Frondihabitans sp. PAMC 28766: one gene and its partner. The protein of the gene in region 1 interacts with the protein of each later gene in a pairwise test. Links are inferred from orthologs where the notes say so. Each region holds a gene or a part of one and is shown in the gene's direction. Other genes may lie near its edges.

Evidence for each region. The genes of interacting proteins can lie anywhere in the genome.
Region 2: the proteins of gyrB (region 1) and AX769_RS13365 interact in binary tests that used the Escherichia coli proteins (3 or more experiments, as listed by UniProt). The link is inferred for Frondihabitans sp. PAMC 28766 from one-to-one orthologs.

What each region holds. Positions count from the first base shown.
Region 1 is NZ_CP014513.1:872,315-876,374, forward strand. Bases 558-3,535 are described here. They hold gyrB (DNA topoisomerase (ATP-hydrolyzing) subunit B), read left to right. Parts: upstream 558-1,044; coding sequence 1,045-3,027; downstream 3,028-3,535. Other genes in these bases: AX769_RS04220 (DUF721 domain-containing protein), read left to right, coding at 558-871. Also shown: DNA replication/repair protein RecF, read left to right, coding at 1-356; more of AX769_RS04220, read left to right, coding at 353-557. UniProt on the Escherichia coli protein: DNA gyrase negatively supercoils closed circular double-stranded DNA in an ATP-dependent manner to maintain chromosomes in an underwound state.
Region 2 is NZ_CP014513.1:2,775,676-2,779,807, forward strand. The notes cover bases 472-3,521. They hold AX769_RS13365 (DNA topoisomerase (ATP-hydrolyzing) subunit A), read left to right. Parts: upstream 472-790; coding sequence 791-3,253; downstream 3,254-3,521. Other genes in these bases: AX769_RS13360 (alkaline phosphatase family protein), read right to left, coding at 472-677; AX769_RS13370 (acyl-CoA dehydrogenase family protein), read right to left, coding at 3,336-3,521. Outside these bases: more of AX769_RS13360, read right to left, coding at 1-471; more of AX769_RS13370, read right to left, coding at 3,522-4,132. UniProt on the Escherichia coli protein: A type II topoisomerase that negatively supercoils closed circular double-stranded (ds) DNA in an ATP-dependent manner to maintain chromosomes in an underwound state.

The sequences.
Region 1 (4,060 bases):
TCGAGCGAGGCGTCACGCTCGTCGGCCCCCACCGCGACGATCTCTTCCTCTCTCTCAACGGGCTGCCGGCGCGCGGCTACGCCAGCCACGGCGAGTCCTGGTCGTTCGCCCTCGCTCTCAAACTCGCGTCGGCCTCGGTGCTGCGGGCCGACTCGGACACCGGCGACCCCGTGATCGTGCTCGACGACGTGTTCGCCGAGCTCGACCGCACGCGACGTGAGCGGCTCGCCGACTCGGTGGCCGACTACGAGCAGGTGCTGATCACCGCCGCGGTCGAAGAGGACGTGCCGGAGAGGCTGGCCGCGCACACCGTCAGGATCGCCCACGGAGCGATCGTCGACGAGGTCGCCTCATGAGCCCGCAGAGGGCGGGGCGGTCGCGCGGCACGGAGGACAACGAAGCTCAACGTGTCTACCTCCGGTTCCGCAGGGTGTTCGGCGACGCCTCGACCAGGGGGAGGGACGCGCGCCGCCGCATCGCTCGGTCGGGTGCCCCGAGCCAGCCCTTCGGATCCGGGCGCGACCCGAAAGGGATCGCCGACGTGATCCTGGGCGTCACCACCGAGCTGGGCTGGAACTCGAGCCTCGCGCAGTCGGATCTGATGACCGCGTGGCCGGCGATGGTCGGCGACGAGCTGAGTCAGCACTCGATTCCGGTCGGGGTCGAAGACGGCACGCTGACCGTGCAGTGCGACTCGACGGCATGGGCGACGCAGCTGCGATTGATGCGCTCGCAGGTCACCACCGCGATCATCTCGACCTACCCCGAGGCGGGCATCGAGTCGATGCGTTTCTTGGGGCCCAACGCCCCGACCTGGAAACGCGGCCCCAGATCGGTCCCAGGGCGTGGTCCTCGCGATACTTACGGTTGACAAGGGTGAATCGGTCACCTGGCCTCTGAAAATCGCTCTGAGGGCGTATTTCGCCCTTCGGGGAGGTCTCCTGAGGTAGACTGTGAGGGTCGTCCGGACGGCCTTTCGACAGGCATCTGCCTTCGTCCAGGCCGGGCGGCGTTTCGAGCAAACCGGCAGGAGCCCCATAACTGATGTCACCGAATTCGCACGACGGTACCGACCACTCCTACGAAGCAAGCGACATTCAGGTTCTCGAAGGTCTCGAGGCGGTCCGCAAGCGTCCCGGCATGTACATCGGCTCGACCGGCCCTCGCGGTCTGCACCACCTGGTCCAGGAGATCGTCGACAACGCCGTCGACGAGGCGCTTGCCGGCTACTGCGACACCATCCACGTCTTCATGCGTGAAGACGGCGGCATCCGCGTGGTCGACAACGGTCGTGGCATCCCGGTCGACATGCACCCGATCGAAAAACGGTCGACCGTCGAGGTCGTGCTCACCGTGCTCCACGCCGGCGGCAAGTTCGGCGGCGGCGGTTACGCGGTCTCGGGTGGTCTGCACGGCGTCGGGTCGTCGGTCGTCAACGCGCTCTCGACCGAGCTCGACGTCGAGGTGCACCGTCAGGGGTCGGTCTGGCGCCAGAGCTTCACCGACGGCGTGCCCGTCGCCCCGCTCGCTCAGGGTGAGGATGCCGACGACACCGGCACCATCATCACCTTCTGGCCGAACGCCGAGATCTTCGAGACCGTCGAGTTCGACTACGAGACCCTCCGCAATCGCTTCCAGCAGATGGCCTTCCTCAACAAGGGCCTGCGCATCACCCTGACCGACGAGCGCCCGCTGCCCGAAGACGCGCCCGACGGCGCAACGGTCCAGTCGGACGACTTCATGTACGAGAAGGGCCTCGAAGACTACGTCGCCTACCTCAACTCGTCGAAGAAGAACGACGTCGTCCACGACGACATCATCTCGTTCGAGGCCGAAGACACCGACCGCAACATGGCCCTCGAGGTCGCGATGCAATGGAACACCTCCTACAGCGAGAGTGTCCACACCTACGCCAACGTCATCAACACCCACGAGGGCGGGACCCACGAAGAGGGCTTCCGCGCCGCTCTCACCACGGTCGTCAACAAGTACGCCCGTGAGAAGGGCCTCATCAAAGAGAAGGAAGACAACCTCTCGGGCGAAGACGTCCGCGAGGGCCTGACGGCAGTCATCTCGATCAAGCTGAGCGAGCCGCAGTTCGAGGGCCAGACCAAGACGAAGCTCGGCAACACCGAGGCCAAGTCGTTCACGCAGCGCGTCGCGGGCGCCCAGCTAAACGACTGGTTCGACCGCAACCCGAAACAGGCCCAGGCGATCATCCGCAAGGGCCAGTCCGCTCAGGCGGCCCGTCTCGCCGCCCGCAAGGCGCGCGACCAGACCCGCCGCAAGGGCGTCCTCGAGTCGAACGGCATGCCGGGCAAGCTCAAAGACTGCCAGTCGAAAGACCCGGCACTCAGCGAGATCTTCATCGTCGAGGGCGACTCGGCCGGCGGCTCCGCCGTCCAGGGCCGCAACCCCGAGACTCAGGCGATCCTGCCCCTCCGCGGCAAGATCCTCAACGTCGAGAAGGCGCGTCTCGACCGCGCCCTCGGCAACAACGAGGTCCAGGCCATGATCAAGGCGTTCGGCGCCGACATCGGCGACGACTTCGACCCCGACAAGGCTCGCTATCACAAGATCGTGCTGATGGCCGATGCCGACGTCGACGGCCAGCACATCACCACGCTGCTGCTGACCCTGCTGTTCCGCTATATGCGCCCCCTGATCGACCTCGGCTACGTCTACCTGGCGATGCCGCCGCTGTTCAAGCTCAAGTGGTCGAACGCGCCGCACGAATACGTCTATAGCGACGAAGAGCGCGACGCCCTCGCGATCGCGGGTCGTGCGGCCGGCAAGCGCCTGCCGAAGGACAACGGGATCCAGCGTTACAAGGGTCTCGGCGAGATGGATTACAAAGAGCTCTGGGAGACCACGATGGACCCGGACACGCGCACCCTCCGGCAGGTCACCCTCGACGACGCCGTGGCGGCCGACTCCATCTTCAACACGCTCATGGGCGAAGACGTCGAGTTGCGCCGCAACTTCATCCAGCAGAACGCCAAAGACGTTCGCTTCCTCGACATCTGACCCGCGCTCCGCTACCGAAAAAGAGATATAGATCCAAATGGCAGACGAGACCGACGACACGACCGGCGGCATCCCCGAGGGCGAAGACCCCATTCAGTTCGCTGCGGCGCTGAAGCGCGACAGCATCGAGGCGGTCGACCTCCAGCTCGAGATGCAGCGCTCGTACCTCGACTACGCGATGAGTGTGATCGTCGGGCGCGCTCTGCCCGAGGTGCGCGACGGGCTGAAGCCGGTCCACCGCCGAGTGATCTACGCGATGTACGACGGCGGCTACCGCCCCGACCGCGCGTTCTCGAAGTGCGCCCGCGTCGTCGGCGAGGTGATGGGCAACTTCCACCCCCACGGTGACACCGCCATCTACGACGCCCTGGTGCGCCTGGTACAGCCGTGGAGCCTCCGCTACCCGCTCGCGCTCGGCCAGGGCAACTTCGGCTCCCCGGGCAACGACGGCGCTGCGGCACCGCGCTACACCGAGACGAAGATGGCCCCGCTCGCACTCGAGATGGTGCGCGACATCGACGAAGACACTGTCGACTTCCAAGACAACTACGACGGGCGCACTCAAGAGCCGGCGATCCTGCCGTCGCGGTTCCCCAACCTCTTGGTCAACGGCTCGGTCGGCATCGCCGTCGGCATGGCGACCAACATCCCGCCGCACAACCTCCGCGAGGTCGCGGCCGGCGCGCAGTGGTACCTCGAGAACCCCGAGGCCACCCGCGAAGAGCTGCTCGAGGCGCTCATGCAGCGCATCAAGGGCCCCGACTTCCCGACCGGCGCGCAGATCCTCGGCGTCCGCGGCATCCACGACGCCTACCGCACGGGCCGCGGCTCGATCACGATGCGAGCCGTCGTCAACGTCGAAGAGATCCAGGGCCGCACCTGCCTCGTCGTCACCGAGCTGCCATACCAGGTCAACCCCGACAACCTCGCGATCAAGATCGCCGACCTCGTGCGCGAGGGCAGGATCGCCGGGATCGCCGACATCCGCGACGAGACCTCCGGCCGCACGGGCCAGCGACTGGTCATCGTGCTG
Region 2 (4,132 bases), 1.9 Mb from region 1 along the record:
TCGAGCGACTCGAGAGCTGCGGCCCACTGGTCCGACTCCCAGCCGTACCGGTGGGCCGCCATGTCGAGTTCGGGCACATAGAGGTACGTCACGCTGGGGGCGGGGTCGTGCAGGATGTCGATGGCGGCGTCGAATCGCTGGGTCACCGACTCGGCCGAGCGGTAGCGGGCGCCGCGCAGGATCGCCCGCGTGAGACCCGAGTCTGAGTAGCGGGTCGGGCCGACCGCCCAGACGGCCACCCCTGATCCTGCCGCCTTCTCGAAGGTCGTGGGCAGTCGCTGCCAAGTCGCGGGGTCGAGCAGGGCGTCCCAGCCCGAGAGCTGCTTGACGACACGGTCGTTCGCCGCGTCGAGCACCTTGTAGCCAACCAGGCCGTGCTGGCCCGGCAGCGCGCCGGTCGTGAGGGTGGCGAGGGCCGCCGCCGTCGTCGTCGGGAAGCCCGAGAAGATCGACGTTCCGGCGGCCGACAGCGTGCGGGCATACGCCGAGCGCGCGTTGAGGTTGGCTGCACCGAGCCCGTCGACGACCAGGATCACCACGTGCGACGCCCGTCCCAGCCTCAGCGTGTCGACGAAGCCGGCCTCGTTTCCCGGCCCCGTCACTGCGGCGATGCAACTCGGCACCACGTCGGCCAGGCTCCGGGCGTCGGGGTCGCGCGCCGGTACCATGGTCGTCATCGGCCCCAGTCTGGCACAGGGTCGGGCGCCGAGGTCCGGGACGGCGTTCGTCAGGCCCGAGTGACACAGCAGGCCCGAGCGACCCAGCAAGCCAGATCGACAAGCGAGAGTGCATGACCACGACCGACACCACAGGCGCCTCCGGCGGGTTCGACGGCGAACGCATCGAAGAGATCGATGTCTCGGCCGAGATGCAGGGGTCCTTTCTCGAGTACGCCTATTCGGTCATCTATTCGCGCGCCCTTCCCGACGCTCGTGACGGGCTGAAGCCGGTCCAGCGTCGCATCCTGTACCAGATGTCGGAGATGGGCCTCCGCCCTGACCGTGGGCACGTGAAGAGTGCCCGTGTCACCGGCGAGGTGATGGGCAAGCTCCATCCGCACGGCGACAGTGCCATCTACGACGCCCTGGTGCGCCTGGCGCAGGACTTCACGATGCGGCTGCCCACGATCGACGGGCACGGCAACTTCGGGTCTCTCGACGACCCGCCGGCTGCCGCCCGCTACACCGAGGTGCGCCTCGCCCCGTCGGCCCTGGCGATGGTCGAGGGAATCGGCGAAGACGTCGTCGACTTCGTGCCGAACTACGACAACCAGCTGATGCAGCCGGAGGTGCTGCCGAGCGCCTTCCCCAACCTGCTGGTCAACGGCGGTTCGGGCATCGCGGTCGGGATGGCGACCAACATGGCGCCGCACAACCTCGTCGAGGTCATCGGCGCGGCCCGTCACCTCATCGACCACCCCCACGCATCGCTCGACGACCTGATGGCCTTCGTGCCCGGGCCCGATTTGCCGACCGGAGGCACCATCGCGGGCCTCGCCGGCGTGCGCGACGCGTACGCGACCGGCCGCGGCAGCTTCAAGGTGCGCGCCCGCGTCTCGATCGAAAATCTGACGGCCCGCAAGAAGGGCCTGGTCTTCACCGAACTGCCATACATGATCGGCCCCGAGAAAGTCATCGAGCGGGTCAAAGACGGTGTGGGCAACAAGAAGCTCACCGGCATCTCCGACATCAACGACTACAGTGACCGGCACCACGGCCTGCGTCTCGTCGTCGAGATCAAGACCGGGTTCAGCCCCGAGGCCGTGCTCGAGCAGCTCTACCGGCACACCCCGCTCGAAGACGGCTTCAGTATCAACAACGTCGCGCTCGTCGACGGTCAGCCGCGCACCCTCGGCTTGAAAGAGTTGCTCGAGGTCTACGTCGCGCACCGCCTCGAGGTCGTCACGCGCCGCAGCCGTTACCGCCTGCAGAAGCGCGAAGATCGCCTGCACCTCGTGGAGGGTCTCCTGATCGCCATCGTCGACATCGACGAGGTCATCCAGGTGATCCGCACCAGCGACGACTCCGATGCAGCCAAGGGTCGCCTGCGCCAGATCTTCGACCTCTCCGACCTCCAGGCCGAGTACATCCTCGAGCTGCGACTGCGCCGCCTCACCCGCTTCAGCCGCATCGAGCTCGAGACCGAGCGCGACGAGTTGAACGCGCAGATCGCCGAGCTGCGCGAGCTGCTCGCCGACCAGAGCAAGCTGCGCGCCCTCGTGTCGACCGAGCTCGAAGACATCGCCGAGACCTACGGCACGCCCCGCCGTACCCTGCTGACCGAGGCGGCGCCGTCGGTGGCCTCCGCGTCGAAGCGCTCGGCCCCCCTGCTCGAGGTCGCCGATGTGCCGACGCGGGTGTACCTGTCGACGACCGGTCGGATCCTGCGGGTCGACCTGGTCGACGGGGCCGGCGACGGGCCGGTGCCGCCGTCGCGACGGACGAAGCACGATGCGATCCGGTCGTCGCTGACCACCACGTCGCGAGCCGAGATCGGCGCCGTCACGAGCACGGGCCGCCTCATCCGGTTCACACCCGTCGACATACCGGCTTCTCCCCCGACGTCGGTGCAGCTCGGCGCGGGCGTGAAGATCGGCGACTATCTGGGCGTTCTCGAGAAGAACGAGCAGGTGCTGGCACTGGTGTCGCTCGACTCCGACCTGCCACTCGCCCTCGGCACGGCGCAGGGCATCGTCAAGCGCGTCACGCCCGGCGCGTGGCCGTCGAAGCCCGACTTCCCGGTGATCTCGCTTAAACCCGGCGACGCGGTGATCGGCGTCGCCCAGGGTGGCGACGAGGACGAGCTGGTGTTCGTCACGTCGACCACGCAGCTGCTGCACTACTCGGCGTCGCTCGTGCGGCCGCAGGGGCCGGCCGGCGGCGGTGTCGCGGGCGTCTCGCTCGCGGCCGGGGCGACGGCGATCTTCTTCGGGGCCGTGGCGACGGGGTCGGACGCCGTCGTCGCGACCATCTCGACGTCGTCTGCGACCATCGCCGGTGCTGATCCTGGTCGCGTGAAGGTGTCGGCGTTCGCCGACTACCCGGGCAAGGGGCGTGCCACCGGCGGTGTCCGGGCACACGCGCTGCTCAAGGGCGAAGACGCGCTCTCGATCGCGTGGGTCGGCGTCGCGCCGCCCCTCGCCGTCGCAGCCGACGGCGGAGTGCGCCAGCTGCCCGCGACGCTCGCCCGCCGTGACGCGTCGGGCACGCCGCTCGACACCGTGGTCGGTTCGATCGGTGGCGCTGTCTCCTAGCTGTCCGCTGAACTCCGTCGACCGGCACGTGATCTAGCCCGCGGGCTGGATCGCGCGCCGGTCGCAGGAGTTCAGGGCCGGGCTAGAGGCCGAGCCCGCGCGCCACGATCTCGCGTTGCACCTCGTTAGCGCCGCCGTAGATCGTCGGCGCTATCGCCGTGCGCAGCTGCTGTTCCATACCCCACTCCGACCCGAAGCCGTAGCCGCCCATCAGCTGGACCGCCTCGAGCGTCGTCTTCTTGAACGTCTCGGAGCCCTTGAGCTTGGCCATCGACGCCTCGGTGTTGAGCGCGTCTTCGTCGCCCTCGTCGATGCGCTCGGCCACGTCGTAGACGAACGAGCGCAGCACGGCGATCTCGGTGGCGACGTCGGCGATGCGGTGCGCGACGGCCTGCTTTTTCGATAGTGGCTTGCCGAACTGCACGCGCGTGATCACGTGCGCAATCAACTGGTCGAGGGCCCGCTGCGACGCCCCCACGCACATCGCCGCGATGATGACCCGCTCGATGGCGAGGCCGCGGCTGATGTGCCGCCACGCCTCGCCCACCTCGCCGACCACGGCCGACGCCGGAACCCGCACGTCGGTGAATACGATGTCGTTGACCATCGGCGCACCCATAGTGCGGATCGGCAGGATCTCGACGCCCGGGGCGTCGGCCGACACCATGAGCAGCGTCAGCCCGTCGTGTCGCACGCCCGAGGCATCGGTGCGCGTGAGGACCAGCAGGTGCGAGGCCAGATGGGCGAACGAGATCCAGGTCTTCCGGCCGGTGATCACGTAGTCGTCGGCGTCGAGGCGCGCCGAGGTCGTGGCGCTGGCCAGGTCGGATCCTGCCTCGGGCTCGGTGAACGAGATGGACTCGGCGTGGCCGCCGCGAA